DNA from 3 places in the Streptomyces sp. NPDC006332 genome. Region 3 is predicted to be linked to each of the others. Evidence: riboswitches for the same ligand, from Rfam matches in the RefSeq annotation. Region 3 holds a riboswitch; each other region holds the start of a gene.
The links. Region 3 has a riboswitch for cyclic di-AMP ahead of ABZ027_RS27070 (transglycosylase family protein). Riboswitches for the same ligand answer to the same signal wherever they lie in the genome.

Region 1 (10,958 bases), on a different contig from region 3:
TGCGGGTCAGCGAGGTCGACCGGGTACTGAGCGCGGACACCGCCGACGGCCACCCGACGCTGACCGCCCTCGGCCTCACCGGCCGCAGGGAACGGATGGCGGCCGACCATGTCATCGCGGCCACCGGATACCGCGTGGACCTCGCCGCGATGGACTTCCTCGGCCACGAACTGCGCACCCGGCTCACGGTGAGCCGGGGCGCCCCGAAACTGGGCGCGGGGTACGTGTCGTCCGTCCCCGGCCTGTACTTCACCGGCCTGCCGTCGGCGGCGTCGTACGGGCCGGTGATGCGGTTCGTGTGCGGGACGGAGTTCGCGTCACCGAGGCTGGCGAAACACCTGGCCGCCGCCCACGGGTAGCCGCCCGCCACACTCCGCCGCGCCTGCCGCCTGCCGCCTGCCGTCCGCCGCCCGTCGCGCCGCCCACTGCCGGGCTCCCGCGTCTGCGGGCGGCGGCACCCGAGCCCCTCCGATCCCTCCGAGGAGCCTCAGCGCGACGACCGTTGTAGAGGGACAGGCGCGCGCGGCCGGAGCGGGCGTCACCGCGGGGGAAGGCGGTAGCCGTCCGGTTCGCGTCGAGTCGGCGGGGCGTTCCATCCGTATTCTCTGATCATGGCCGCACCTACCGCATATTCACTGATCGCCACCGACCTGGACGGAACGCTGCTCCGCGACGACGACACGTTCTCCGACCGGTCACTCGCCGCGCTCGCGCGGGTGGCGGCGGCCGGCGCCCGGCACCTCGTCGTCACCGGCCGGCCGGCGCCCAGGGTGCGGCCCCTCCTCGACGTCCTCGGCAGCGAGGGGCTCGCGGTGTGCGGGCAGGGCGCGCAGGTGTACGACGCCGGCGCGGGCCGTCTGCTGTGGTCGGTCACCCTGGACCGGGAGTTGGCCGAGACCGCGCTCGGCAAGATCGAGGCCGAGGTGGGCGAGGTGTACGCGGCCGTCGACCAGGACGGCGTCGACGGACTCACGCTCATCGAACCGGGCTACCTCATGCCCCACCCGACGCTGCCCGCGGTGCGCGTGAAACGGCGCGACGACCTGTGGTGCGAGCCCATCAGCAAGGTGCTGCTGCGTCACCCCGACCTGTCCGACGACGAGTTGGCGGCGACCGCCCGCTCGGTGGTCGGTTCCCTCGCCACGGTCACCATGTCCGGGCCCGGCACCGTCGAACTCCAGCCGTGCGGCATCACCAAGGCGACCGGCCTCGCACTGGCCGCCGACCGTCTGGGCCTCGGCCCGGAACGGACCGTCGCCTTCGGTGACATGCCCAACGACATCCCCATGTTCGACTGGGCCGCCCACGGCATCGCCATGGCGAACGCGCACCCCGAACTCAAGGCCGTGGCCGACGAGGTCACCCTGTCGAACGAGGACGACGGCATCGCCGTCGTCCTCGAAGGACTGTTTCCGCTCAGGTGAGGGCAGGTGAGGCTCAGTACGGGCCGTTCACGTTGTCGATCGAGCCGTACATCGCGGCCGCGTAGTTGCAGGCGGCGGTGATGTTCGCGACCGGGTCGAACGGGTCGAAGGACGTGCCGGCCACGTGGTACGCGGCGAAGGTCGGGTCGATCACCTGGAGCAGGCCCTTGGAGGGGGTGCCCGCGGCGGCGTTGGAGTCCCAGTTGTTGATGGCCAGCGGGTTGCCGGACGACTCGCGCATGATGTTGCGGTAGATCCCGTCGTACGAGCCGGGGATGCCCTTCTGCGCCATGATGTCCAGCGACTCGCGGATCCAGCCGTCGAGGTTGTTCGCGTACGTCTTGGCGACGACCTGGGTGGCCTGGGCGACGGACGTGGTGGGCTTGGCGGCGGGTGCGGCGGCCTTGTCGGCCGTGCTCGCCTTGGTCGTCTTGACCGTGAGCTTGAGACCCGTGTGGATCAGGCTGGGGTGGGCGCCGACAGCCTTGCGGTTGTCCTTGTAGAGCTGCTGCCAGCCACCGGGCGTGTGGTACTTGGTTGCGATGCTGCTGAGCGAGTCGCCCTTGGCCACGGTGTAGGTGATGGACCTGACCTGCGGTGCGGCGCTCGGGGCGCTCGCGGTGGGTGCGGCGCTCGCGGTGGTCGCGGTCAACAGCGGGAGGGCGAGAACGGCGGCGCCTGTTCCGGCGGCGACGACGCCTCGGACGAGCGGGCTGAGTCTGGAGCGGTGGTGGTTACCTCGTGCGGACATGGGGACGTTCCTCTCCGGCGCCTGCGAGGTGAGCTGTCGGGTTCGGGCGGGAGTTGCCCGGCCGTGCCCCCGTGAGGAGGCACGGCTTCACCCCGAGCCGTACCGGAATGTCCTGGAACGTCCCGAACGGCGGCTTACCTGGGTCCCCCGCTCCTGCCGTGCGGTGTTCGTCGGTGGATGTCTCTATGGGCGGCGGCAGGATTCGGCGTCCGCCCGACAGGCCGGGAACGTATGCGAGAGCACATGTCCGAAACAAGTGGCGGATTCACACCTCGTACCTATTGACCTTGGTCTGAGGTATTTGGGGCACTTGATCCTTTGCTGTTGCCAAGGGTCAACTGGCGCGAATGGCAAGGGGGAGGGTGGTGGCGTGAGGCCCGGGTGCGCTGGACCGTGAGTGACTCAACTCACGGTCGAGCACAAGACCGGCAAATCGGGCAATGAGCCCAACTCGGAGTCAACCGGCAGTCCGTGGGATCCGCTTCTCCCAGGTCCGGTGGAAGACCACCTCGTCGCCGTCCGTGCAGATCACCTCGTTCGAGGTGTGGAAGTCCGCTCCGTCACAGGTGAGCTCCGAGCGGGTACGTACGGTGGCCTCCCAGCCGAGCTCCGGCCGGTGCAGCCGGACCGACCAGTCCGAGCGGGCGCGGGCCGACAGGGGATCGGCCTCGTCGATCGTGTACGTCTCCAGGGCGTCCTCGGCGAACTCCAGCCCGTCGGGATACACCCGGGTGCCGCCGTAGCGCGGATCGACCTCCAGCCGCCACTCGCCCTTGGCCACGTCCCGCACGACCAGCCGCTCCGGACGCGGCTCCTCCAGCGTGACCGGCTGGGCGACGCCGAGCGGCGCGGACTGCTCCGGTTCCTCGAAGGTCACCGACGGGCCCGTCTCGTGGTCGCGCACCGGGAGGTCGAGCACGCTGCCGGCCGGGTCGAGGGTGAAGCCCGCCGCGGATTGCGGCTGCGGCCAGATCCACGGCCAGTAGGCGGAGGAGACGGCCAGCCGGATGCGGTGGCCGGCCGGGAAGGCGTGGCCGATGCCGTTCAGCTCGAACTCGACCTCCTCCGTGGCACCCGGCTCCCACGGCACCGCCCGGTCCCGCCCCTGGCGTGCGGACAGGTTCAGTACGCCCCGGGTGACCAGGGTCGAGGAGCCGTCCGGGGCGACATCGCAGAGCCGGGCGATCACCTGGCCGCGCGGCACCTCGGAACTCAGCCTGAGCCGCACCCTCGGCCGCCCCAGCACCCAGGTCTCCTCGCCCACCTCGAACTCGAAGCACACCGACCGCGCGTCCTCCTCCCGCTGGTCCGGCGGCAGGTCGGCGTCGTTCCCGAACGGGAAGAAACGACCGGCGTCGATGCCGGTGTGCTGCGGGGAGCGGACCGGGCGCGGGGCGCCCTGAAGGGCGTACGAGACGGTCGAGACGTGGGGGGAGGGCCAGGCCGGCTCGCCGACCCAGCGGCCGGGCAGGGTGTCGTACACCGTGGCCGGGGGGTGCGAGTCGCTGAGGTAGGCGCGCAGCAGGGGCTCGTCGAGAACGCCCGTGGTCTTTCCCTTCAGCCAGTGGTCCCACCAGCGCAGGGTCTCCTGGAGGAAGCCGATCGCGGGGCCGGGCGGCAGACCGCGGTCGGGGTACTGGTGGGACCAGGGGCCGATCAGGCCGCGCACCCGCTCGGGCGGCAGGTGCTCGACGAGCCTGAGAACCGTGTCGCGGTACGGGTCGTGCCAGCCGCCGACCGCCAGCACGGCCGCGTCGATCGCGCCGTAGTCCTCGCAGACGCTGCCGTGACGCCAGTAGCGGTCCCGGGTCTGGTGGTCGAGCCAGGTGTGGATGAAGGGATCGACCTCCTCCAAGCGCTCCAGCCACATCTGACGCCATGCCTCCCCGGCGTACAGCGGGTCCGGTGGCCGGGACACGAAGGCGAGCATGGTGGACGCCCAGGCGTGCATGTCCACCGCGAGGACGGAACCTCCCATGTAGTGCACGTCGTTGTCATAGCGGTCGTCGGTGGAGCAGACGGTGACGACCGCCTTGAGCGGCTCGGGTGCGAGGGCCGCGATCTGGAGGGAGTTGAAGCCGCCCCAGGAGATGCCGAACATGCCGACCTTGCCGTCGCACCAGGGCTGCGCCGCCAGCCAGTTGACGACCTCGACGCCGTCCGCCAGCTCGGTGGCGGAGTACTCGTCGCCGGGCACGCCCTCGCTGTTGCCGTGTCCGCGGACGTCCACTCGTACGGAGGCGTAACCGTGGCCCGCGTACCAGGGATGGCGTTGCCAGTCGCGGGGCGCGGTCCAGTCGGTCAGCCGGTAGGGCAGGTATTCGAGGATCGCGGGTACTGGTTCGTCCGTCAGGGGGCGCCACACGCGTGCGTAGAGGCGGGTCCCGTCCGGCAGCGGGATGCGGATGTCCTCGTGGGTCGTCTCGTAGGGGAAGGACGTACGGATGTGCATGAGGGTGACCCCGTGAGTTCAGTGGACCGGGTGCATGGTGCGGCGCAGCCACGGCGCGGCTGCCAGCACGGCCAGGCCCGCGGCCACCGCGATCGCGCCGTTGACGCCGAAGTAGGCCTGCTTGGACATGTCGTCGTACAGCTTCACCGTCTGGGCCTGGATGCCGTTGGCGAGCGCGAGGGACAGCATCCACAGCGACATGGTCTGGCTGGAGAAGGCGGCCGGGGCGAGCTTGCTGGTGGCCGACATGCCGGAGGTCTCCAGCAGGATGTCGCCGAGGCCGAGCAGCAGGTACGAGCCGACGATCCACCAGGCGGACATCAGGTAGTCGTCGGAGGCGTGTCCGGAGGTGGGCACGGCCATCAGCAGGAAGGACAGTCCGCCCAGGACGACCCCGATCGCGATCTTGTTGGAGGCGTGCGGCTGGCCGCGGCCCATCCGGACCCAGAGCGCGGCGACCACGGGCGCGAGAGCGACCTCGAAGGCACCCAGCGCGGAGGCGTACCAACTGGCGGGGAAGTCGAAGCCGAGGATGGTCGTCTCGGCGTTCGACGCGGCCAGCAGCATCATCGTCGAGTACGCCTGGAACAGGATGAAGTTGAAGGCGGTGGAGGCGAGGAAGAGCACCACGTAGGGGCGCAGCCGGCCGCGTTCCTCGGCGGTCACGCGGGGGCTTTTGAACATCACCGCGAAGTACACGACCGGGGCGATCACCGAGACCAGGGTGAGCAGGTCGACGAAGCGGTCCATGGTGAGCAGGCCGGCCATGGCGAGGGCGGTCGCGAGCACCGCGACGGCCACGATCCCCGCCACGATCAGTCGGACCGCGCGGCGCATCGCGTCGGGCGCGAGGGCGAATTCGGCCGCGCTCCGGCGTCCGGCCAGATGGCGGCGGCCCCACACGTACTGGATCAGTCCGAACGTCATGCCGATCGCCGCCGCCGAGAAGCCCCAGTGCCAGCCCTGGTGGTCGCCGAGCCAGCCGGTGATCAGCGGGCCCGCGAAGGCGCCGATGTTGATCGCCATGTAGTAGAGCGCGAAGCCGGCGTCACGGCGGTCGTCGTCGGTGGCGTAGAGCTTGCCGACCAGGGTGGCCGCGTTGGGCTTCAGCAGGCCCGTGCCGGCGCTGATCAGACCCAGACCCGCCCAGGTCATGGCGGCCGTGGGCACGGCCATGGCGTAGTGACCGCAGGCGATCAGGACGCCGCCCCACAGCACCGCCCGGTACGAGCCGAGGATGCGGTCGGCGAGCCAGCCGCCGGCGACGGAGACGAGGTAGACGAGCGTGCCGTAGGCGGCGGAGACGGAGGCGGCCGTCCCGGCCGACATGCCCAGGCCGCCGTGCGCGACCGTGTCGGCGAAGTAGAGGACGAGGATGGCCTGCATGCCGAGGAACGAGAAGCGTTCCCAGACCTCGAGACCGGAGAGGGTGAGCAGGCCCCCCGGGTGGCCGAAGAAGGCGCGGTCGTTCTTGGGGGTCGGCGGACTGCCGGGCGAGACATCGGCGGTGGTTCTGGACACGCTCAGCTACTTCCGTACAAGTCGGTACATACCAGTTTGTTATCAAGTGATCAAAAACATTCCGGCAGTGATCCGATACCGCCCAGGCTGGACGGGCAGGCCCTATCGGTGATCGAAACGTGACCGGATACGCTGACTTGAGTGAGGGCAGCGACCTATCGACAAACCGTGTAATCGCCAGCAGACACCAGCAGACAGGAGATCCTTCGTGACCGTCGTCGGGCCGTTCGGGCTGAGCGTGCGGGACCAGGCTCTGGAAGCCGATGTCCAGGCCGGATTGGCGGCTGTCGAGGAGGGACTGCTCGAGGCCACCAAGAGCGAGGTTCCCTTCATCACGGAGGCCGCCCAGCATCTGGTGAGGGCGGGCGGAAAACGCTTCCGGCCATTGCTCGTGATGCTTGCTGCCCAGTTCGGTGATCCCTATGCACCCGGAATCGTGCCGTCGGCGGTGGTCGTCGAGCTGACCCATCTGGCGACGCTGTACCACGACGACGTGATGGACGAGGCCGAGGTGCGGCGCGGGGTGGACAGCGCGAACGCCCGCTGGGGCAACTCGGTCGCCGTCCTCACCGGTGACTTCCTGTTCGCGCGCGCCTCGCACATCCTGGCCGACCTCGGGCCCGAGGCGGTCCGGGTCCAGGCCGAGGCGTTCGAACGCCTGGTCACCGGGCAGATCCTGGAGACCGCGGGCCCCCAGGACGGCCGGGACCCGGTCGAGCACTACCTCGACGTACTCGGCGGCAAGACGGGATCGCTGGTGGCGGTGGCGTGCCGCTTCGGGGCGATGATGTCGGGCGCCGACGAGACGGTGGTCGACGTGCTGACGCAGTACGGCGAGCGGCTGGGCGTCGCCTTCCAGCTCGCGGACGACGTCCTGGACATCGCGTCCGACTCCCACGAGTCCGGCAAGACCCCGGGCACCGACCTGCGCGAGGGCATCCCGACCCTGCCGGTCCTGCGGCTGCGCGAACGGGCGGCCCGGCTGGGCCTCGCCGAGGACGTCGCCCTGTGCGAGCTGCTGGACTCCGACCTCACCGACGACGAACGGCACGCCCGGGCACTGGCCGGCCTGCGCGCGCACCCGGCGCTGGAACAGGCCCGCCGTGACACGGTCCGCTACGCGGAGGACGCCCGCTCCGCGCTGTCCCCGCTGCGGGAGTGCGACGCGAAGCTGGCGCTCATGGAGTTGTGCGACGCGGTGGTCCACCGGGCGGGGTAACGAGGTACCGCTGATCCGCGCCGCTGCCGCGCATACCTACCTGTCCGATCCGAGGCGGCGGCTCCCCACGACCCCTAGGGGTCACGGTGAGCCGCCGCCTTCGCGTGTCATACCGGAGGTGTACGTGGAGTTGAGCCCGCGGGTTGACGCATCTTCACGACCCATTTGGTCAGATGGACACCACGGGAAAACACCAATCCTCACCGATTCGGGTGAGAATGGCGGCTACGGGGTGGACGTAGGGGAGTCGCACAGCCGCCGCCGACGACGGAGGTAAGGCACACATGGCACCGTACGAGTCCGACGACAGCACGACTGCCGCGGCGGAGGTCGACGACAGGTACCCGCGGCGGCGCAAGGCCGCGCGGTACGCCGTCCCGGTCGCGGTGGTGGGGGTGGCGGCGGCGACCCTCGGCCTCGTCCCCGCACTCGCCGACTCCGGCGATCCCGACCTGCCGAAGATCAGCGCACAGCAACTCATCGAGAAGATCGCCGCGTCGGACGTGCAGCAGCTGTCCGGCACGGTGAAGATCAGCACGGACCTCGGACTGCCCGACCTCGGCGGCCTGGAGAGCAGCCTGGCCTCCGGCGCCATGGAGTCGGGCAAGGGCGACGGCTCCTCCGCCGACCCGTCCGCCAAGCTGACCGAGCTCGCGACCGGCACCCACACCGTGCGCGTGGCGGCCGACGGCCCGGACCGGCAGAAGCTGTCCCTGCTGGAGAGCGGCTCCGAGTACAGCGTGATCCACAACGGCAAGGACGTCTGGGGCTACGACAGCAAGTCGAACGAGGTCTACCACGCCACCGAGTCCGGCAAGGCGGCCGCCGACAAGGAGCGCGACGTCCCGGCCACGCCCAAGGACCTCACCGAGGAGGCCCTCAAGGCGGTCGACGACACCACCTCCGTGACCGTCGACGGGACCGCGCAGGTCGCGGGGCGCGACGCCTACCGCCTCGTCATCAAGCCCAAGGACTCCGGCTCCACCGTCGGCCAGATCACCGTGGCCGTGGACTCGAAGACCGGGCTGCCGCTGAAGTTCACGCTGACCCCGTCGAGCGGCGGCGCCGCCGTCGTGGACGCGGGCTTCACCCAGGTCTCCTTCGCCGATCCGGCCGCCTCCACCTTCGACTTCACCCCGCCCAAGGGCGCGAAGGTCACCGAGGGAGAGAAGGGCGAGAAGGGCGAGATCCCCGAGAAGGGTGCGCACGGTCCGGCGGGCGCCAGGCCCGAGGAGGACCTCGGCAAGGGGCTCGACGGACTCAAGGTCATCGGCCAGGGCTGGAACTCCGTCGCCGTCCTCGACACCGGCGGCCAGGGCATGCCCAGCGGCTCCGAGGCCGGCGGCGACCTCGGCGGCTTCCTCGGCTCGCTCGGCGACAAGGTCACCGGCAAGTTCGGCTCGGGCACGGTCTTCTCGACCCGCCTGGTCAACGCCCTGATGACCGACGACGGCAAGGTCTACGTCGGCGCGGTCGACAAGGCCGCCCTGGTGAAGGCGGCCGACGCGGGGCGGTAAACCCGTAGGCGCACGCGGCGGGTAGCGTACGCGCACGACGAATCGAGGGAGCCGATGGGCGAAACGTCCGCCACGGAACCGGAGTTGGAGCCGGATCCCCAGGGTGTGGACGGCAGCGTCATCCACACCCGCGCGCTCACCAAGCGCTACCGCGGCGGACAACTCGCCGTCGACGGTCTCGACCTGACCGTCCCGGCGGGCAGCGTCTTCGGCTTCCTCGGCCCGAACGGCTCCGGCAAGACCACCACCATCCGCATGCTGATGGGCCTCATCGAGCCCACCTCGGGCGCGGCCCGGGTCCTGGGCCACCCCATGCCGCGCTCCTCGCGCTCCGTGCTCCCGCACGTCGGCGCCCTCATCGAGGGCCCGGCTCTCTACGGCTTCCTCTCCGGCCGCCAGAACCTGACCCGGTACGACGCAGCCGACCCGACCGCCGATCCGCGCACCCGGGCCGGCCGCGTCGCGGCGGCACTGGACCGGGTGGGGCTGGCGGCCGCCGCCGGCAAGAAGGCGAAGGCGTACTCGCTGGGCATGAAACAGCGCCTCGGTCTCGCCGCCGCATTGCTCCAGCCGCGCAAGCTGCTCGTTCTCGACGAGCCGACCAACGGCCTCGACCCGCAGGGCATGCGCGAGATCCGCTCCCTGATCCGGGAGCTGGCCTCCGACGGCACGACCGTCTTCCTCTCCTCCCACCTGCTCGACGAGATCGAGCAGGTCTGCACCCACGCGGCGGTGATGGCGCAGGGCCGGCTGATCGTCCAGGGTCCGGTGGCGGACCTGGCGGCGGGCACCCGTGGCCGGCTGGCCGTGACGACCCCGGACGCGGGGGAGGCGGCACGGGTACTGAAGGAACAGGGGGCCTCGGACGTGATCGTCACGGACGACCGGGTGACCGCCGAGCCACCGGACGGTGATCTCGCCGACGTGAACGCGGCGCTGGTGGCGGCGGGCGTCCGCGTCCGCGGCTTCGGGCTCCAACGGGCCTCCCTGGAGGACGCGTTCGTGGCGCTGACCGGGGAGGGCTTCGATGTCGCGGGCTGAGGGGGAGCGGGCTCAGGCCGTGCGGACCGGGCTCGAAGGGACGGGAAGCGAAGGGGCAGGGGTCGAAGGGGCAGGACTTGAAGGGACAGGCGTCGACCCCGCCGGGATCGAACCGTCCGGTACCGCGCCGACCGCGGCGGTACGCGCTCCTCGTGCGCGGTGGACCCTGGGCCTCCTGCGCAACGAACTGCTGACCACCTTCCGGCGCTGGCGCACGCTCGCGCTGCTCGGTGTGCTGGCGGCCGTGCCGATCCTGGTCGGGATCGCCGTGAAGCTGGAGACCAGTGACGGCTCGTCCTCCGGCCCCGGCGGCGGGGGAGGCCCGGCGTTCATCTCGCAGATCACCAACAACGGCCTGTTCCTGGTCTTCACCGCGCTCGCCGCGACACTCCCGTTCTTCCTGCCGATGGCGATCGGCGTCATCGCGGGCGACGCGATCGCCGGCGAGGCCAACGCGGGAACCCTGCGCTACCTCCTGGTCGCCCCCGCCGGCCGCAGCCGTCTCCTGCTCACCAAGTACGCGACGGTGATGGTCTTCTGCCTGGTCGCCACCCTGGTGGTCGCGGTCTCGGCGCTGACCGTCGGAGCGCTGCTGTTCCCGCTCGGCGACCTGGTCACGATCTCCGGCACCCGGATCAGCTTCGCCGACGGCCTCGGCAGGGCCCTGCTGATCGCCTTGGTGGTCGCCGCGTCACTGATCGGCGTGGCGGCCCTGGGCCTGTTCGTCTCCACCCTGACCGGCAGCGGCATCGCGGCGATGGCGACCACCGTGGGCCTGCTGATCACCATCCAGATCCTCGACCAGATCCCCCAACTCCACACGATCCAGCCGTACTTCTTCTCCCACTACTGGCTGTCCTTCGCCGACCTCATGCGCGACCCGGTGTACTGGGACGACCTGGTGAAGAACCTCGGCATCCAGGCCCTGTACGCGGCGGTGTTCGGCTCGGCGGCCTGGGCCCGCTTCACGGCGAAGGACGTGACGTCCTAGGGATCAGCGGGCCTCGTACGGGAAGCGCGCGAGGGGCGGTTC
Region 2 (8,510 bases), on a different contig from region 3:
GAGTTCACCGAACGCACCAGCTCCGGGTACCGGACGATGGATCCGTACTCGAAGCTCCTGGAGGGGCGGATCGTCTTCCTGGGGACGCCGATCGACGACATCTCGGCGAACGACGTGATGGCCCAGTTGATGTACCTCGAACACCAGGACCCGGACCGGGACATCTCGCTGTACATCAACTCCCCCGGCGGCTCGTTCACCGCGATGTCGGCGATCTACGACACGCTCCAGTACGTCACGTGCGACGTGGAGACGTTCTGCCTGGGCCAGGCCGGCTCGTCGGCCGCGGTGCTGCTCGCCGCGGGCACGCCGGGCAAGCGCTCCGCGCTGCCGGGCGCGCGGATGGTGATCCACCAGCCCGCGATCATCGAGCCGGTCCAGGGGCAGGCCAGCGATCTGGCCATCCAGGCGGACGAGTTGACGCGGGTACGCAGCCGCATGGAGGAGCTGCTCGTCCGGCACACCGGGCGGACCCCTGAGCAGGTGCACGCGGACATCGAGCGGGACAAGATCCTCACCGCCCAGGAAGCCGTGGAGTACGGGCTGGTGGACCGGCTCGTCCCGAGCCGCAAGGCCTCGCGTCCCGCACCCGACGCGTGGTGAGCCGCGATGCTGCCCGATCTGCCTCCGCTGCCCGCCCTCACCCGCGCCGAGGGTGAGGTGATCGACCGTTACCTCGACGTGGTCGACCTGCTCGGCCGGATCAATCCGGCGCAGCACGGGGACACGTACCGAGGACTGCGTGCCGCGCAGGCACTGGTCGGCAAGGCGGCCGCGCTGCGGGACGCGCTGGAGCTGATGCACCGTCGGGGCGAGACCGAACTGCACGCCGACACGCTGGCGCGTGCGTTGCGCGTGCTGGACGGGGAGCGCCGCACGGCACGCGTCACCGTGCCGCCGTGCTCCGACAGTTGACGCTCCCCCAGCCGGTCCGGACGCGCCGACCCACCGCCGAGCGTCCGGACCGGAGCCGAAACGGACCAAACGGGGTACCGCTGTTCGGACTAGACACGGCTGCATTTATCGGCCCGATCAGATTGCGCAACGCGCGTAGTCAGAGGACGAAATGGGACGTTCCGCTGCTGGTCCGGGGCCCCTTGGGCCCCTCGACACCTCATCGAACAGGAGGGTGTCCACCCGAACGGGTGAGTGGTGAGTAACAACACAAACCCCCGGTTCCATTGGGTTTTTCGGACATCCGTGAGTCAAGATCCCTGACTGACGACAAGACCCCGCCACAGCGGCGGGGCGATCCGGGCGGGCGCCGAGTCCTGCCGCCGCGCGGATGACCGGTCGACAGGAGTGGATCGGCAGGAGTGGAGGACCCAAGCACGACGGGTCGCCGGAACGGTTGTCTCCGTACAGGAGGCGCCGGTTCGAGCAGCCCTTGGGGTGAAGCCGCGTCAGCGGCCGGGCAACTTTGTCAGCCCGAATCCGACAGGTCATCCTTCACAGGCGGCTGACGAAGGGTTGCGCATGACTGCGCTCAATCGTGTCCCGTCGCTCATGGTCCGGGCCGGTACGGCCTCGGCCTTCGCCATCGCCGCCGTCGGCGGTTCGATCGTGGTCCCGGGTGTCACCTCCGACGCCGCGGCAGCCACCCCGGCGACGAAGGCACTACAGGTCGCGGCCTCCAAGAAGGGCTCCCCGTACAAGTACGGGGCGACCGGGCCGAAGAGGTTCGACTGCTCCGGGCTGACGATGTACTCGTTCAAGAAGGCCGGCAAGAAACTGCCCCGCACGGCCGCCCAGCAGTACAACAAGACGCGCCACATCTCCTCCAAGAGCCGCAAGGCGGGAGACCTGGTCTTCTTCCACTCGGGCTCGAACGTGTACCACGTCGGCATCTACGCCGGGAAGGGCAAGCTCTGGCACTCCCCGAAGACCGGGGACGTCGTCCGGCTGCAGAAGATCTGGACGAAGAGCGTCTGGTACGGCCGGGTCAAGTGACCTCCCGCGCGGGGCGACGGTGAGCTGACCCGCCGTCGCCCCGCGCGTCCGTCCCGCGACAGGGGTCCGCTACGGCTCCTGTTGCCCCGCCGCCGATACCGGCGCGGCCGGAACGGACCACGGCAGTTCGATGGAGACCGTCTTGCCGCCCTCTCGGGTGGGTCTGACTCTCAGTTTGCCGCCGCACTCGGCGGCCAGCCACCGGATGATCACCATGCCCCGGCCGTTGTCCTGCTGGACGGCGGCCGGCAGTCGTTTGGGGAATCGCGGGTGGCTGTCGGTGACACCGATGCGCAGGTGTTCGTCTCGGTCGAGCTCGATGTCCACCGTGAAGGTGGGTGACTGTCCGAAGGTGTGCTGTACGGCGTTGGTGGTGAGTTCGGAGACGATCAGCCGGATGGTGTCGGCGATGTCGGTGTCCGTCGCCAGTCCCCACTCCGCCAGGGTGGTGAGCACATAGGTGCGGGCCGCGGAGACCGAGGCGGGAACGCTCGGCAGAGTGACGGATGCTTCCAGATGGTCTGCCATGGCGACGTCGTCCCTTTCCCACGGGCCCGCAGTCCGACACGGAGCGGATGGTTCGAGTACGGTCCCGGACTGGTGCTTCGTCGCCAGACTGCCATTACCGCGGCGGTCACGGGAGGCGATCGACCAAGTAATGCATATATCTGTCGCTCGAAGCGGTGAACTCTAGGGCGACAGAGCATATTTGGGTGCCTCGGTCGGAGTAAGGAGTAACCCATGCAGCACGGTCCTGCGGTGCGCCGCCGGAAACTGGGGGCGGAACTGCGTTCCCTGCGCAGCGGTACCGGACTCACGAGTGGTGAGGCGGCCCGGTTGGTGGGCTGGCACCAGTCGAAGGTGAGCCGCATCGAGACCGGCGCCAGTGGGGTGAAACCGGCCGACGTGCGGTTACTGCTGGACGCCTACGGGGTGCGGGACGCCCAACTACGGGAGTTACTACTGGTGTTGGCCGGGTCCGACGAGAGCGCCGGGCGGCACCACTGGTGGCACGCGTACCGAGGAGTGCTGCCACCCACCTACCGGGACTTCATCAGCCTGGAGTCGCAGGCGAGCGAGATGCGCACCCTGGAGACCTCGGTGGTGCCGGGTCTGTTGCAGACGGCGCAGTACGCCCGGGCGGTGACCAGGGCGGCGGTCGACGGGCTGGACGAGGAGCGGGTGGACGCCCTGGTGGAGGTGCGGTTGGCCAGGCAGGACGTGCTGCGATCGCAACCGCCGCTGGCGCTGGACGCCGTACTGGACGAGGCGGTGCTGCGGCGCGAGGTCGGCGGCCCCGAGGTGATGAAGCGGCAGCTGGAGCGCCTTCTTGAGGCGGCGCGACTGCCCCAAGTGCGGTTGCAGGTACTTCCGTTCGCGGCCGGAGCACACATCGGCGTCACCGGGCCTTTCGTTATCTTCTCATTTTCGAGCACATCTGATCTGGATGTGGTTGTTCTCGACCACTTGACGAGTAGCCTCTATCTCGAGCGGAAAGAAGACCTTCAGGCCTACACCGAGGCCTTCAACGCCCTTCAGTTCCACGCCCTTTCGCCCGAGGACTCGTTGGATTACATCGCCGCGATAGGTGACGGCGCGTAAGGAGGCACCATGACCGCACTGCCTCGGCACGTACCTTCCAGTACCGATCTGCCCGACGTCCGGTGGCTGCGCAGCAGTTACAGCACCGGAGCGAACAACTGCGTCGAGACTGCCCGGCCGAAGACCGGCCGCTGGGCCGGTCTGCTCGCCGTACGCGACTCCAAGGACCCTGCCGGACCCGCGCTGCTCTTCTCCCCCGAGAGCTGGGCGGGATTCACGGCCGCGATCCAGTCCTGATCAGACCGCCCCGTCCATCGGGGCGCGGCGCACGGCCGTGTCACGCCGACTCATGGTCGTGTCTCGCCGATCACCCGTACAGCGCGTTCGATCTGCCCCGCGGAGAGGTCCGCGCGGGCGGTCAGTCTCAGCCGTGAGATGCCGTCGGGCACGGAGGGAGGTCGGAAGCAGCCCACGGCAAGCCCGGCGGTACGGCAGTCGGCCGCCCAGCCGACCGCCGTCTCCGGGGACGGCGCGCGCACCGAGACCACCGCGGCGTCCGGGCGTACCGCCCGCAGCCCCGCGGCCGTCAGGCGTGCGTGGAGTTCACCCGCGACCTCGCGTGCCCGCGCCGCCCGGTGCGGCTCTCGGCGCAGCAGCCGCAGCGCCGCCAGGGCCGCGCCGGTCGCCGCGGGGGCGAGGCCGGTGTCGAAGATGAACGTCCGGGCCGCGTTGACCAGGTGGTCGATCACCCGCGCGGGGCCGAGCACGGCGCCGCCCTGGCTGCCGAGCGACTTGGACAGCGTGACCGTCACGACGACGTCGTCGGCGCCCGCGAGACCGGCCGCCTGCGGGGCGCCGCGGCCGCCGTCGCCCAGGACGCCGAGTCCGTGGGCGTCGTCGACCACCAGCCCCGCGCCGCGCTCCCGGCACGCCGCGGCCAGGGCGGCCAGCGGGGCCGCGTCGCCGTCCACCGAGAAGACCGTGTCGGACACCACCACCGCGGGACCCTCGTGCGTGCTCAGGGCCTTGGCCACGGCGTCCGGGTCCGCGTGCCCGACGACCTGGGTGGCACCCCGGGCCAGCCGGCAACCGTCGATCAGCGAGGCGTGGTTGCCCGCGTCGGAGACGATCAGCGAGCCGTGCGGGGCCAGCGCGGTGACCGCGGCCAGGTTCGCGGCGTAGCCCGAGGAGAAGACGAGGGCCGCCTCGAAGCCGCAGTGGTCGGCCAGCTCGCGTTCCAGTTCGGCGTGGAGCGCGGTGGTCCCGGTGACCAGCCGGGAGCCGGTCGCGCCGCCGCCCCAGGTGCGGGCGGCCCGGGCCGCGCCCTCGGTGACCTCCGGATGACGGGCCAGGCCCAGGTAGTCGTTGCTCGCGAGGTCCAGGAGGGGCGAGTCGGCGGGGCGGGGCCGCAGCGTCCGTACGAGCCCGGCGCGGCGGCGCCGGCCCGCCTCCTCGTCGATCCAGCCGAACGCCATCGGTCCTCCAGGGCTTTTGGCTTGTGTAGGCAGCGCGGTGCGGTGCCGGGCAGTGCGGTGCAGGCCGGCGCGCAGACAGTATTTGTAGGCAGTGAACAGACACTAGCGGGACAACCGGGCACCCCGTATGTGGCGATACCCACACCTCCAAGCGCCTCTGTTGTGCGAACTCTCCTTGGCCCCGGACGGCTCCTTAGGACAGGATCGGCTTTCATGGACCTGCTGAACACGCTGGTGGAAAAGGGGCTGCGGCGCGAGGTGCCGAGCCGCGAGGAGGCACTCGCCGTCCTCGCCACTTCCGACGACGACCTGCTCGATGTGGTGGCCGCGGCCGGCAAGGTACGCCGGCACTGGTTCGGCCGACGGGTGAAACTGAACTACCTCGTCAACCTCAAGTCGGGCCTGTGCCCGGAGGACTGCTCCTACTGTTCCCAGCGGCTCGGCTCCACCGCCGGCATCCTCAAGTACACCTGGCTCAAGCCTGATCAGGCCTCCGAGGCGGCGGCGGCCGGGTTGGCGGGAGGCGCCAAACGGGTGTGTCTGGTGGCGTCCGGGCGCGGGCCCACCGACCGGGACGTGGAGCGGGTCGCGGGCACGATCAGGACCATCAAGGAACAGAACGAGGGCGTCGAGGTGTGCGCCTGCCTCGGGCTGCTCTCCGACGGTCAGGCGGAGCGGCTGCGCGAGGCGGGCGCCGACGCCTACAACCACAACCTGAACACCTCCGAGGCGACGTACGGGGACATCACGACCACCCATACCTATGCCGACCGGGTGGACACGGTCACCAAGGCGCACGCGGCCGGCCTGTCGGCCTGCTCGGGTCTGATCGCCGGTATGGGTGAGTCGGACGAGGACCTGGTGGACGTGGTGTTCTCGCTGCGCGCGCTGGACCCGGACTCGGTTCCGGTCAACTTCCTGATCCCGGTCGAGGGCACCCCGCTGGCCAAGGAGTGGAACCTCACCCCGCAGCGCTGCCTCAGGATCCTGGCCATGGTCCGGTTCGTCTGCCCGGACGTCGAGGTCCGCATCGCCGGCGGCCGCGAGGTCCATCTGCGCACCATGCAGCCCCTCGCCCTCAACCTGGCCAACTCGATCTTCCTCGGCGACTACCTCACCACCGAGGGTCAGGCGGGCAAGGCCGACCTGGAGATGATCGCGGACGCCGGGTTCGAGGTGGAGGGCGCCGACCAGGTCACCCTCCCCGCGCACCGGGCGACGGCGCTGGGTGGCTGCGGGTCGCACGCCGGCGACGGCGCCGGGTGCGGGGCCCACGAGGAAGCGGGCTGCGGGTCCCAGGAGGGCGCCGGGTGCGGGTCGCACGGGGACAGCGGGGTGTGCGGTTCCGCTCCCGCGGCCACCTCGGCCACCCCGGCCACCTCGGGCGAGCCGCGGACGGATCTGGTCGCCGTACGCCGTCGTGGTGCCGGAACGGACCTCGCGCCCAATGCCTGACCTGCCGGTGGCCGGGCTGACCGTGCCGGAGCTGCTGGAGCTGGACCGGCGCCACGTCTGGCACCCGTACGGCCCCATGCCCGGGCGGCAGGAACCGCTCGTCGTGGAGTCGGCGAGCGGGGTACGACTGCGGGTCCGGTCGGCCGACGGAGCGGATGCCGAGGTCGTCGACGGGATGTCGTCCTGGTGGTCGGCGATCCACGGCTACAACCACCCGGTGCTGAACGAGGCCGCGCGTGAGCAGCTCGGGCGGATGAGCCATGTGATGTTCGGCGGGCTCACCCACGAGCCCGCCGTACGACTGGCGAAGCTCCTTGTCGACATGTCGCCCGACGGTCTGGAGCATGTCTTCCTCGCCGACTCCGGTTCGGTGTCGGTCGAGGTCGCGGTCAAGATGTGCCTGCAGTACTGGCGTTCGCTCGGCCGCCCCGCGAAGCGACGGCTGCTCACCTGGCGCGGCGGCTACCACGGCGACACCTGGCAGCCGATGTCGGTGTGCGACCCCGAGGGCGGGATGCACGAGCTGTGGAGCGGCGTGCTGCCCCGGCAGGTCTTCGTGGACGCGCCGCCCGCCGGATACGAGGAGTCGTACGCCGAGCTGCTGCGCTCCGCGATCGCGCGTCACGCCGACGAGCTGGCCGCGGTGATCGTCGAGCCGGTGGTGCAGGGCGCCGGGGGGATGCGGTTCCACTCCCCCGCGTATCTGCGGGTGCTGCGCGAGGCGTGCGACGCGCACGACGTCCTGCTGGTGTTCGACGAGATCGCGACCGGGTTCGGGCGCACGGGCGCGCTGTTCGCGGCGGAGCACGCGGCGGTCACTCCGGATGTGATGTGCGTGGGCAAGGCGCTGACCGGCGGCTATCTGACGATGGCGGCGACGCTGTGCACCACGCGGGTGGCCGAGGGCATCTCGCGCGGCGAGGTCCCGGTGCTCGCCCACGGCCCCACCTTCATGGGCAACCCGCTGGCGGCCTCGGTCGCCTGCGCATCCATCGAGCTCCTGCTGGGCCAGGACTGGCTGGCGGAGGTCAAACGGATCGAGGCGGGGCTGCGGGACCAGCTGGCCGCGGCGTCGGAGCTGCCGGGGGTGAAGGAGGTCCGGGTCCTCGGCGCGATCGGTGTCGTCCAGCTCGACCACGCCGTCGACATGACGGCGGCCACGGCGGCCGCCGTGCGTGAGGGTGTGTGGCTGCGCCCGTTCCGCGACCTCGTCTACACGATGCCGCCGTACGTCACGGACGACGCGGACCTGGCTCGGATCGCGCGGGCGGTGTGCGCGGCGGCGCGAGCGGGGTGACCGGGGTTGCGCGGCGCGAGAGGGGTGAACGGGGGGCGCGGCGCGGGTGCCTGGTGTGGTGGTGCATGTGGCGTGGGCGCGTTGAGCTGGGGAAATGGGATGGGTGCGTTGAACGGCACGGGCGAGTGGGAGTGATGGCATGCCGGTCCTGGTGATCACGGGCACGGGTACGGAGATCGGCAAGACGGTCACGACCGCCGCGGTCGCCGCGGTGGGTCTCGCGGCCGGGCGGTCGGTGGCCGTGCTGAAGGCCGCGCAGACGGGCCTTGGGCCGGACGAACCGGGAGACGCCGAGGAGGTGACCCGGCTCGCGGGTACCGTGACGGCGGCCGAACTCGCCCGGTTTCCCGACCCGTTGGCGCCCGCGACGGCGGCCCGCCGGGCCGGGCGGGCTCCGGTGCGCCCCCAGGACATCGCCGAGGCCGCCGCCAAGCTGGCCACCGAGCACGATCTGGTGCTGGTCGAGGGGGCGGGCGGACTGCTCGTCCGGTTCGACGCGGCGGGCGGGACGCTGGCCGACGCGGCCGAGCTGCTGGCGGCGCCGGTGCTGCTGGTGGTGTCGGCGGGCCTGGGCACGCTGAACACGACGGAACTGACGGCACGTGAGCTCCGGGGACGTGGCCTCGATCTGGCCGGACTCGTGATCGGCAGCTGGCCCGACGTGCCCGATCTGGCCTCGCGCTGCAACCTGGCGGACCTGCCGGAGGTGTCCGGCGCACCCCTGCTCGGAGCCCTGCCCGCCGGGGCCGGGAGCCTCCCGCCCGCCTACTTCCGCACGTCGGCTCCGGGCT
Region 3 (10,958 bases):
CCTGGTCGGTGAAGTCGTACTTGTTCCTGGCAAGTTGGCGCAGCGCCCGGGCCGCGATGCGGTCGGTTTCAGTCGCCTCCCAGAGGATCCTGGTGATCCTGCTTTGGGCGGCGTCGAGTTCCCCGTCCGTGGGCTTGTGGATATCGGCGTCACCGGCGGCCTGGCCGGAGGGGACGGAGGCGGCGACCTTCCCGTTGCCGTTGACGTAGATGTTGCTCTTCGCCAGCTCGTCGATGGCGGTGCGCAGGCTTTCCTTGTGCTTCTTTAAGGCAGTGTGCGCGTCACGCAGAACCGCCAGTACGCTCTTCGCCTCATCGGCCGCGTCCGCGAACTGCGCCGCCGTCTTCGTGACGAACTCCCGCGAGACCGTGGCGTTGGCGCCCTTCCAGTTCGCGGCGTTGGCCTTCTTCTCCAGATCCGTCGCGCTGGCCTCGCCGTTGCCGCCGGTGGCCAGCAGCTCCAGTCTGTCGGCCATGGTCTTCCAGTCGGAGACCGCGGTGTTCAGCGTGCCCAGGCGCAGGTCCGTGAGTTCCTGCGCGGTGAGTGTTTCCGTCGCCATCTTCGTCAGCCCCGCCGCCGCTACTTGAAGTACTCGTTTATGCGGGAGACCGTCATCAGGTCGCCCGCAGCGTTCCTCATGCCGGTCACGACGGCCGCGTCGTCCTTGGCGTGCTGGGCACGGCTGAAGTCCAGATGGTTGGAGATGTGGGCGCAGGCCTCTTTCAGCGTCTGCTGTTGGGTGTTCCACGCGTCGTGTAACTCGGTGAGGGCGGACCCCATGTCCAGGCCGTCGTTGAAAAGGTCGATGGACGCCGTAAAAGTGCTGGGCCGTGCGAAGTCCGCGTCCACCCGGAATTTCCCGAGCAGGTCGTACGCCATGTTCCCGAGCTTGCCCAACTCGTCGTCGTGGACGACCAAATCCCCGGAGCTACCACCACCCTCCGCAGGCAGCTGGTTGAGCTGCATCTGCGCAGAGCCCCCACGTGCCGCGTCGGACTTGAGTTGCTCCCACTCGTCCCAGGCCATGCCCCGTACCCTCCCGCGTTCCCCGTGCCGCGACAGTCGCGAACGCGCGACTGATCACGGATTCCCTTACCCAACTCTTGACGTATCAACGGCGGAGGCGGCCTGAGCAGTCGAATGCACACTCGCATAATTGCTTCACACTCATCTCCTCCGCACGACGCCGGGCTCGCGTGCGAACCCGAGAGATGGTGAACTGAGAGAGCCGGAACACGCCGAAGGGGCCGCCCGCACCACGGATGGCGGGCGGCCCCTTCGGGGCGTTCAGTGACCGGAGGTCAGGAGGCCTTGGCCTGCTCGGCCTTGGGCTTCTCCGCGGCCTTGGGCGCGGCGACCGGCGCCGGCTTGGCCGCCTCGTAGAACTCCTCGCGCGGAGTCTCCAGGGCGCCCAGGGCGACGACCTCGCGCTTGAGGAACATGCCGAGGGTCCAGTCGGCGAAGACACGGATCTTCCGGTTCCAGGTCGGCATCGCCAGACCGTGGTAGCCGCGGTGCATGTACCAGGCGAGACGGCCCTTGAGCTTGATCTTCATCTTGCCCATGACGATCATCGCGACGCCCTTGTGGAGGCCGAGGCCCGCGACAGCACCCTTGTTGGCGTGGCTGTAGTCCTTCTGCGGGAAGCCCCGCATACCGGAGATCACGTTGTCACCGAGGACCCGCGCCTGCCGCAGCGCGTGCTGCGCGTTCGGCGGGCACCAGGCGTTCTCGTTGCCCGCCTTGCGGCCGACGAGGTCCGGAACCTGGGCGTTGTCACCGGCGGACCAGATGTAGTCCGTGCCCTTGACCTGGAGCGTGGACTCGCAGTCGACGTGACCACGGGGACCCAGGGGAAGGTTGTAGCGGGACAGGACCGGGTTGGGCTTGACGCCGGCCGTCCAGACGATGGTGCTGGAGTCGACCTCGAGGCCGTTCTTCAGTACCACGTGGCCGTCGACGCAGGAGTCCATGGAGGTGGAGAGGTAGACCTCGACACCGCGGCTCTCCAGGTGCTCCTTGCCGTACTGGCCGAGCTTGGGGCCGACCTCGGGGAGGATCTTGTCGGCCGCGTCGACGAGGATGAACCGCATGTCCTCACGGGACACGTTGTTGTAGTACTTGGCCGCGTCGCGGGCCATGTCCTCGACCTCGCCGATGGTCTCCGCACCCGCGAAGCCACCGCCGACGAAGACGAAGGTGAGCGCCTTGCGGCGGATCTCCTCGTCCTGCGTGGAGTCGGCCTTGTCCAGCTGCTCCAGCACGTGGTTGCGCAGGCCGATGGCCTCCTCGATACCCTTCATACCGATGCCCTGTTCGGCGAGGCCGGGGATCGGGAAGGTGCGGGAGACCGCGCCGAGCGCGATCACCAGGTAGTCGAAGGGCAGCTCGTACGCCTCGCCGACCAGCGGGGAGATCGAGGCGACCTTGCGGTCCTGGTCGATGGTGGTGACCCGGCCGGTGAGGACCTCCGCCTTGGGCAGCACGCGTCGCAGCGGGACGACGACGTGGCGCGGGGAGATGCTTCCGGCGGCGGTTTCGGGGAGGAAGGGCTGGTAGGTCATGTACGACCGGGGGTCGACGACCGTGACGGTCGCCTCGCCGTAGCGCATCTTCTTCATGATGCGCCGAGCTGCGTACAGGCCTACGTACCCACCGCCTACTACGAGGATCCTGGGACGCTCCGTGGTGCTCATGCCATCGAGTATCCACCCGCCACTGGACCATGGCTCGTGCGCCCCTTCACAAGCATGGTCGGGGTGTGTGCTATTCTCCGCGGCTCGCGTGATCCACATCATGGCGTGAACCGGGAACCTGTGCGCAGAGAACGCCGTTGTCAATGCCGCGTGAGCTGCCTCTCTGTGCCCCCGAGCCCCCTGTGAAGCCCTCTCGCCCGGCCCTCCGCCACCCCCTTCGAAGCACCCCCGCACACCCCTTCTGAACACGTTCAAAGGGGCTTTGACCCCCCAGAAGGGTCAACGGGCCGCCATTCGTCCTCCGAGCGGGCCGATTTCCTTGTGAAGAACTTCACGAACTTTCTCGGGAGCCCGTCACCGAGGGGCCCGCGCGGACCTCCCCGAGGCGCTCATACGTTCTCCGACCTGCTCAGGAGAGGCCCGTGGATCTTCGATGGCGGACCTACGCCACCGACCACGCGATCCCGTCGAGGATGTCGTGCTCGCTCACCACGACCTCCGCCGCGCCGGTCCGTTCCATGATCGCGAGGAGGACGAGGGCGCCCGCCCCGATCACGTCGACGCGGCCCGGGTGCATGGAGGGAACGGCCGCGCGCTCGGCGTGGGTGGAGCGCAGCAGCCAGTCGCTGATCTCGCGGACCCGGTCGCGGGAGACGCGGGAGTGGTGGATGGCCACGGAGTCGTACTCGGGGAGGTTCTGCGCGATCGCGGAGACCGTCGTCACCGAGCCGGCCAGGCCCACCAGGGTGCGCGCCTCACGCAGCGGGACCGTCTGTTCGGCGAGGTCGAGGGCGGCCTCGATGTCGGCGCGCATCGCCTCGACCTGCTCCTCGGACGGCGGGTCGGACACGACACGGTCCCGGACCAGATGACGCTCCGTCATACGCACGCAGCCGACGTCCACCGAGCGTGCCGCGCGCACCTGGTCGTCGCCGACCACGAACTCGGTCGAGCCGCCCCCGATGTCCACGACCAGGAAGGGCCGGTGCAGGTCGTCCCGTCCGGTCAGCTCCCGCGTCGCGCCGGTGAAGGAGAACTCGGCCTCCTGGTCACCGGAGATGACCTCGGGCTCGACGCCCAGGATGTCCAGCACCCCGCGCACGAACTCGTCCCGGTTCTCGGCGTCCCGGGATGCCGAGGTGGCCACGAAGCGCACCCGCTGCGCGCCGTGCTCCTTGATGATCGCCGCGTACTCACGGCAGGCGGCGAAGGTCCGCTCCAGCGCCTCGGGGGCGAGACGGCCCGTCCGGTCGACGCCCTGGCCGAGCCGGACGATCGTCATACGGCGGTCCAGGTCGACCAGTTCCCCGGTCTCGGGGTCGGCGTCGGCGACCAGGAGCCGGATCGAGTTCGTGCCGCAGTCGACGGCGGCGACCCTGGTCACTTGGCGTTCTCCTGAGCCCGCGTCACACAGGTCCCCTTGCGCCACCACTCCGGCAGCATCTCCAGCGCCTCGTCGCCCAGCGGGTTCACCCCGGGGCCCGCCGCGAGGGAGTGGGCGACCAGGACGTGCAGGCACTTCACCCGGTCCGGCATGCCGCCCGCGCTGGGGAAGCCGGTCAGCTCCTCGATCTCGTCGCGGCGCCGGATGTAGTCCTCGTGCGCGGCGCGGTAGGCGGCGGCCAGCTCCGGGTCGCTCTCCAGCCGGGCCGTCATCTCCTTCATCACGCCGTTCGCCTCCAGCGTGCCGATCGCCGAGGCGGCCTTCGGGCAGGTCAGGTAGTACAGCGTCGGGAAGGGCGTGCCGTCGGGGAGGCGCGGGGCCGTCTCCACCACGTCCGGCTCGCCGCAGGGGCAGCGGTGCGCGATCGCGCGCAGGCCGCGCGGAGGGCGCCCGAGCTGCTGCTGGAAGGCCTCGACGTCCGCGTCGGTGGGCTCGGTGCGCGGGGTGGGCGGCGGGGGCGTTTGCATGCCTGTACGGAAGTCTCTCTTAGGTGTCTGTCGGTTCACTGGTCGGAGGCGTCGGACGAGTCGACGCCGTCCCAGACGTTCGCGTACCAGGGGCGGTCCGCGGCGCCCAGGTCGGAGCGGGACTGCCTGGCCGCGTTGGGGTCGATGACGACGAAGCCGGTCTCCCCCGGCATGACGTAGTGCAGCCGCTGCCGGATCTGCTGCTCCGCGTACGCGTCGTCCTGCCACCGTGCCTTGAGGTCGCGCAGCTGCTCGACCCGTTCCCGGGTTCGCTCCTGCTTGCGCTGCACCTCGGCGAACTCGGCGCGCTGGGCGACGTACTGCCTCATGGGATAGGCGAGCGCCACGATCAGCGTGCACAGCACGAGGGCGAGCAGCGCGGCCCGGCCGGTGAGCCGGGAGCGGCGGGCCTGCCGTTTGGTCTGGGAGCGGTAGACACGGGCGGCCGTCTGCTCGCCGAGCAGCCTGATCCTGGTCGTCGTGGAGAAACGGTCCCGGTCCTTCACGGCCATGTCCCCGCCTCCCGTCTCACACGTGCGTACGTCCCCGGACACGGTACGGGACCGGGTACGGGGACGTACGTACGACTGGCTAAGGCTTGGACCTTAACGGGTCAGGCCTTGGGGATCGCGCCGCGGCTGTGCTCACGCCTACTGGTTCGCAGAGCGCTGTGCTTACTAGTTCGCGGAGCGGCCGTGCTTACTAGTTCGCGGAGCGGCCGTGCTTACTAGTTCGCAGAGCGAAACCGCGGGAAGGCCGAGCGGCCGGCGTACACCGCGGCGTCGTCGAGGATCTCCTCGATGCGCAGCAGCTGGTTGTACTTGGCGACGCGCTCGGAGCGGGCCGGGGCGCCGGTCTTGATCTGGCCGCAGTTGGTGGCGACGGCGAGGTCGGCGATGGTGACGTCCTCGGTCTCGCCGGAGCGGTGGGACATCATGCACTTGAAGCCGTTGCGCTGGGCCAGCTCGACGGCGTCCAGGGTCTCGGTCAGCGAGCCGATCTGGTTGACCTTGACGAGCAGCGCGTTGGCGGCACCCTCGTCGATGCCGCGGGCCAGGCGCTCCGGGTTGGTGACGAACAGGTCGTCGCCGACGAGCTGGACCTTGTCGCCGAGCCGGTCGGTGATGGTCTTCCAGCCGGCCCAGTCGTCCTCGAACAGCGGGTCCTCGATGGAGACGAGCGGGTACGCCTCGACGAGCTCGGCGTAGTAGTCCGTCATCTCGGCGGCGGAGCGCTCCTTGCCCTCGAAGGTGTAGACGCCGTCCTTGTAGAACTCGGACGCGGCGACGTCGAGCGCGAGGGCGATCTGCTCGCCGGGGGTGTACCCGGCCTCCTTGACCGCCTCGAGGATGAGGTCGAGGGCCTCACGGTTGGAGCCGAGGTTCGGGGCGAAGCCGCCCTCGTCACCGAGACCGGTGGCCAGGCCCTTGCTCTTCAGGACCTTCTTGAGGGTGTGGTAGACCTCGGTGCCCCAGCGCAGCGCCTCGGAGAAGGACTCCGCGCCGATCGGGGCGATCATGAACTCCTGGATGTCCACGTTGGAGTCGGCGTGCGAGCCGCCGTTCAGGATGTTCATCATCGGCACCGGCAGCAGGTGCGCGTTCGGGCCGCCCAGGTAGCGGAAGAGCGGGAGGTCGCTGGCCTCGGAGGCGGCGTGGGCGACGGCGAGGGACACGCCGAGGATGGCGTTGGCGCCGAGGGAGCCCTTGTTGTCGGTGGCGTCCAGGTCGAACATGGCCTGGTCGATCAGGCGCTGCTCGGTGGCGTCGTAGCCGACCAGCTCCGGGCCGATCTGCTCGATGACGGCGAGGACGGCCTTCTCGACACCCTTGCCCTGGTAGCGGTTCGGGTCACCGTCGCGGAGCTCGATGGCCTCGAAGGCGCCCGTGGAGGCGCCGGAGGGGACGGCGGCACGACCCGTGCTGCCGTCGTCGAGGCCGACCTCGACCTCGACCGTGGGGTTGCCTCGGGAGTCCAGGATTTCCCGGGCTACGACGACGTCGATGGACGGCACGAGCATCTCCTTCTGGGATGTGACGCGGGGTACGCGGGCCGCGGGGACCCGTAGTGCACGGAGTCGCGGTCGGCTCCGCGGGATGAGCCTAACCGCCTCGGGGCGATCGGCCCCCCTGTCGCCCACCCCTTGGGCAGAACCGAGAGGAAATTGTTTCCGAACGGAACAAAGCGTGGGCGTGGAAGCCCACAACGGTCGCGCGGAAGACCACACAAAAAGACCCCGCTCCGGTGCGTACGGGGGAACACGCACCGGAGCGGGGAGCCCGTGGGGACGGGGCCCTCACGAGGCCCTCGACATGAGGGCCACGGAGGGGAGGGCGCTGTGGTTCGGACGGGCGCCGCGTACTACTTCAGGTGCAGCTGCTGACCCGGGTAGATGAGGTTGGCGTCCTCGACGATGTCCTTGTTCAGCTCGAACAGCTTCTCCCAGCCGCCCTTGACCTTGTGCTTCTCGGCGATCGAGCTGAGGGTGTCACCCTTGACGACCTTGTACTCGCCGTCACCCTTCTTGACCTTCTTGCCGGTCGGGGTGGTGACGGTCTTCTTGGCCGCCGGGCGCTCCTGGGAACGCGAGGCCGGCTGCTCGGCGGAACGGGTGTTGACCTCCGAGGAGCCGCTGGAGCTGCTCGAGCCGCTGGAGCTGTCCGAGCTGCTGGAGCTGTCCGACGAGGTGCTGGTGCCGCCGTCGTAGCCACCGCTCGACAGGCCCTTGCCGCAGACCGGCCAGGCGCCCTTGCCCTGGGAGGCGAGAACCTTCTCGGCGACGGCGATCTGCTGCGCCTTGGAGGCCTGGTTGGCCTGCGCGGCGTACTGCGTGCCGCCGTACGCGGCCCAGGTCGAGGCGGAGAACTGCAGGCCGCCGTAGTAGCCGTTGCCGGTGTTGATGGACCAGTTGCCGCCGGACTCGCACTGGGCGACGGTGTCCCACTCGGAGGAGGTGGCGGCGGAGGCGTTGCCGGCCGCCATCAGCGGAGCGGCGATGGCGACGCCGGTGACTCCGGCGATCGCGGCGGCGCGAGTGGTCTTGGACGGACGACGGTGCTTGCCCTTGCCGGAAAACAGCATGGTTGATCCCCTCACCGACGCCTGCGAGGTGAGCTGTCGGGTTCGGGCCGGTTGAGTTGCCCGGCCGCATCCCTTCCGGGACGCGGCTTCACCCCAAGCCGGGTCCAGCTCAACTGCTGAGCCCGGCGCCTACCTTGGGTCCCCCGCTCCTGCCTACGGCGCTTGACGCGACGACTGTTCCCGTACGGCCGCTGGCAGGATTCGGCGTTGCGGCAGCCGGGGCTCGTGTTGGCGAGCGGTCCGACGTTAGACACGCGATCCGTGGAATATCAAAGACGATCAGGTCTTCTGAGACTCATCCCACACTTTCACCAAACAGGACATTCAGCGCGAAGTGTGACGTGAACTTCCGCCGGTTTAGCCCTATTCGGCACCAAGTCCAAGGGTCTGACCGGGGGAGATATGACTTGGGTCGGAGCCGATCGCCTGCTTGTTCTCCTCGTAGAGGGCGCGCCACCCTCCCTGGAGGTCGAGGGAGCCGGCGATGGACTCAAGGGTGTCCCCGAGACGGACGGTGTACGAGTCACGACCGGCGGCATGACGGCCGCCGGCGGTGCCGGCGTCGGCGGCGTCGACAGCCGCGCCCTCGTCGGCGCTGCCGCCGCGGTGCTTGCCGCCACCGAGGGCCCCGGTGTCCACCAGACTCGAAGAGCCGCCCACCCGCCAGGAGTTGCCCGAGTCGCCCGAGTCGTCCTGTTTCGCCGTACCGGTGGAGGTATCTCCGGAGTCCTGCGAGTCACTGGATTCGGATCCGGAATTACCGGACTTGCCGGGCTCAGCCGAATTACCCGCACGACTCGAACCGTCCGACGCCCCGGAGGAATCGGACGACGAGCCGGAGGGGCTGTCCGACGCGGAGGCCGAAGGCGTGCCCGACGTGTCGCTCGAGGATCCACTCCCGGACGAATCGGCCGATGAACCTTCAGAGTCGGACAAGCCGGACGAACCCGAGTCGTTCGAGGCGCCCGAGCCCGTGTCGGCCCCCAGACCCGTGTCCACGTCGGCCGCCTGGGAGTCCTTGGTGAGCCCGTTGAGCAGCCCACAGGTGGACCAGTAGCCGACACCCTGGTCGGCCAGGATCTTCTCGGCGACGGCGATCTGCTGGTTGCGGCTGGCCTGGTCGGCGCGCGCGGCGTAGTCAAGTCCGCCGTACTGATCCCAGTCCTTCTGCGCGATGTGGAGGCCGCCGTAGTAACCGTCGCCTTCGTTCGCGCTCCAGGAGCCCTCGGTCTCGCAGTTGGCGACCTGGTCCCACGTGGTTCCGGTGGCCGCGCTGGCGCCGGTTGCGCCGAGCAGCGGGATCGCGATGGCGGAGCCGGTCACTCCGGCCGCGACGAAAAGAGCCGGAGCCTGACGGGGGCGACGATGCCGGCCGTTCCCGGAGAGCATGCGGAGACCTTTCGCGAGACAACAGTGACCGCACGGCGGGTGACATTCGCCGCCGCGTTGATCCGTGAACGTATAGGCAGACGATCACTTGTCACAAGTTAATGCCGCGTAGATCACGTGAAGATCACAGGTTTGAAGGCGTGTCACCTTTACGCAGGTGAGGGGCTCGACCACGTGGCGTGAACTCGACGGGCAGGGTACGCAGTCCGCGCATGATGAGCCCGCCGCGCCAGCGCAAATCGGCCGAATCCACGGCGAGTCGCAGGTCCGGGAGGCGGGTGAGGAGCGTCCCGAGGGCACTCTGGCCCTCCAGCCGGGCGAGGGGCGCGCCAAGACAGTAGTGGATGCCGTGGCCGTATCCGAGGTGTTGGTTGTCACTCCGTGAGAGGTCGAGCACATCCGGATCGGCGAACCGCTCCGGATCCCGGTCCGCGGCGGCGAGTACGACGAGCACGGGGTCGCCGGCCGCGATGTCCTGTCCGCCGATGCTGACCGGCCGGGTGGCGAACCGCCAGGTGGCGAGCTCGACGGGGCCGTCGTAGCGCAGGAGTTCCTCGATGCCGGTCTCCAGGAGGCCGCGTTCGCCGGCGGCGAGGGATCGCTGGAGGCGGGCGCGCTGGTCGGGGTGGGTGAGCAGGGCGTAGGTGCCGTTGCCGATGAGATTGACGGTGGTCTCGAACCCGGCGAACAGCAGGATGAAGGCCATCGCGGCGGCCTCGTTCTCGGTGAGGTGCTCGCCGTGGTCGGAGGCTCGGATGAGCCCGGAGATGAGGTCCTCGCCGGCGGCGCTCTCGGCGGGGAGTGCCGCACGCTTGCGGTGGATGAGTTCGGCGAGATAGCCGCGCATCTTCTTCACCGACCGCGCGACGCCACCGCGTGGCCCGCCCCCGTGACGGATCATCATGCCCGCCCAGTCACGGAAGTCGTCCTGGTCCTCGCGTGGGACGCCGAGCAGGTCGCAGATCGTGTAGATGGGGAGGGGGAACGCGAAGTCGTGAATCAGATCGGCACTCCCCTTCTCCACGAAGGCGTCGATCAGGTCGTCGGTCAGTTCCTGCACCCGAGGGGCGAATTCGGCGACCCGTCGCGGAGTGAACGCCTTCGACACCAGCCGACGGAGCCTCGTGTGGTCCGGCGGGTCGATGTTGAGCAGATGGGTCATCAACTCGGCCTTGCGCTCACCGGGGATACCGGTCTTGCCCTTGGCGTGCGCGGGCTCGTCGTGGTGCGCCGGGTTCTTCGAGAGTCGCTGGTCGGCGAGGGCCTGCTTGGCGTCGGCGTAGCGGGTGACCAGCCAAGCCTCCACGCCGCTCGGGAGCTTCGTCCGGTGGACGGGGGCATGCTCCCGGAGCCAGGCGTACGCCGGGTACGGGTCGGTGGCGAACTCCCAGGTGAAGAGTTCCGGGACTGAGCTCGTGGGAGTGGGCTGGTCGGTCACTCCCCGACGGTATCCGGATCGCCGGGACCCGTTAGCTTCCGAGCCCCTCGGCAGCCCGTATCGCGTCCCGGTAGGCCCGGGCGGCGACGCGCAGTGCCGCTTCCGGGTCCACTCCGGCCGCTTCCGCCCGGACCGCCTGGGTCAGCAGCTCGTAGCCGATGCCCTCGCCGCCCGGGAGCGGTACGTCGAGCTGCGCCGTGCGGACTCGTGACGCCAGCTTCGCCGCCAGGGCGAGGCCCGGCTGCCCCAGGGGTATGCCGTCGGTCACCGACTCGCGGCACTTCTCGATCGCCTTGGTGCGCAGCCAGTGCTCCTTGACCTCCTCGGGGGTCGTCGCCGTCTCGTCGCCGAAGACATGCGGGTGGCGGTGGATGAGTTTGGCGACGATGCCGCCGGCCACGTCGTCGATGGAGAAGGGGTCGGTGCCGTCCTCGGCGCGGCCC

Region 1: linked by a shared signal. The riboswitch ahead of ABZ027_RS09080 (LysM peptidoglycan-binding domain-containing protein) and the one ahead of ABZ027_RS27070 (transglycosylase family protein) in region 3 are both predicted to bind cyclic di-AMP.
Region 2: linked by a shared signal. The riboswitch ahead of ABZ027_RS20910 (C40 family peptidase) and the one ahead of ABZ027_RS27070 (transglycosylase family protein) in region 3 are both predicted to bind cyclic di-AMP.

What each region holds. Positions count from the first base shown of each region.
Region 1 is NZ_JBEXRA010000007.1:86,133-97,090, reverse strand. It holds gene ABZ027_RS09090 (FAD-dependent oxidoreductase) at 1-359, shown strand, start outside; gene ABZ027_RS09085 (HAD family hydrolase) at 612-1,424, shown strand; gene ABZ027_RS09080 (LysM peptidoglycan-binding domain-containing protein) at 1,438-2,175, opposite strand; cyclic di-AMP (ydaO/yuaA leader) riboswitch at 2,179-2,358, opposite strand; gene ABZ027_RS09075 (CocE/NonD family hydrolase) at 2,633-4,627, opposite strand; gene ABZ027_RS09070 (peptide MFS transporter) at 4,646-6,148, opposite strand; gene ABZ027_RS09065 (polyprenyl synthetase family protein) at 6,357-7,367, shown strand; gene ABZ027_RS09060 (sigma-E factor regulatory protein RseB domain-containing protein) at 7,652-8,884, shown strand; gene ABZ027_RS09055 (ABC transporter ATP-binding protein) at 8,939-9,925, shown strand; gene ABZ027_RS09050 (ABC transporter permease) at 9,912-10,916, shown strand; gene ABZ027_RS09045 (NAD(P)H-dependent oxidoreductase) at 10,920-10,958, opposite strand, start outside.
Region 2 is NZ_JBEXRA010000022.1:38,635-47,144, reverse strand. It holds gene ABZ027_RS20920 (ATP-dependent Clp protease proteolytic subunit) at 1-603, shown strand, start outside; gene ABZ027_RS20915 (hypothetical protein) at 610-915, shown strand; cyclic di-AMP (ydaO/yuaA leader) riboswitch at 1,263-1,472, shown strand; gene ABZ027_RS20910 (C40 family peptidase) at 1,477-1,950, shown strand; gene ABZ027_RS20905 (ATP-binding protein) at 2,020-2,478, opposite strand; gene ABZ027_RS20900 (helix-turn-helix transcriptional regulator) at 2,692-3,552, shown strand; gene ABZ027_RS20895 (DUF397 domain-containing protein) at 3,562-3,789, shown strand; gene ABZ027_RS20890 (8-amino-7-oxononanoate synthase) at 3,840-4,967, opposite strand; gene bioB (biotin synthase BioB) at 5,181-6,422, shown strand; gene ABZ027_RS20880 (adenosylmethionine--8-amino-7-oxononanoate transaminase) at 6,415-7,719, shown strand; gene bioD (dethiobiotin synthase) at 7,859-8,510, shown strand, end outside.
Region 3 is NZ_JBEXRA010000033.1:70,319-81,276, reverse strand. It holds gene ABZ027_RS27105 (hypothetical protein) at 1-559, opposite strand, end outside; gene ABZ027_RS27100 (hypothetical protein) at 580-1,026, opposite strand; gene ABZ027_RS27095 (NAD(P)/FAD-dependent oxidoreductase) at 1,302-2,696, opposite strand; gene ABZ027_RS27090 (Ppx/GppA phosphatase family protein) at 3,139-4,080, opposite strand; gene ABZ027_RS27085 (DUF501 domain-containing protein) at 4,077-4,607, opposite strand; gene ABZ027_RS27080 (septum formation initiator family protein) at 4,643-5,119, opposite strand; gene eno (phosphopyruvate hydratase) at 5,335-6,621, opposite strand; gene ABZ027_RS27070 (transglycosylase family protein) at 6,969-7,688, opposite strand; cyclic di-AMP (ydaO/yuaA leader) riboswitch at 7,692-7,859, opposite strand; gene ABZ027_RS27065 (transglycosylase family protein) at 8,052-9,077, opposite strand; gene ABZ027_RS27060 (cytochrome P450) at 9,202-10,515, opposite strand; gene ABZ027_RS27055 (nucleoside triphosphate pyrophosphohydrolase) at 10,547-10,958, opposite strand, start outside.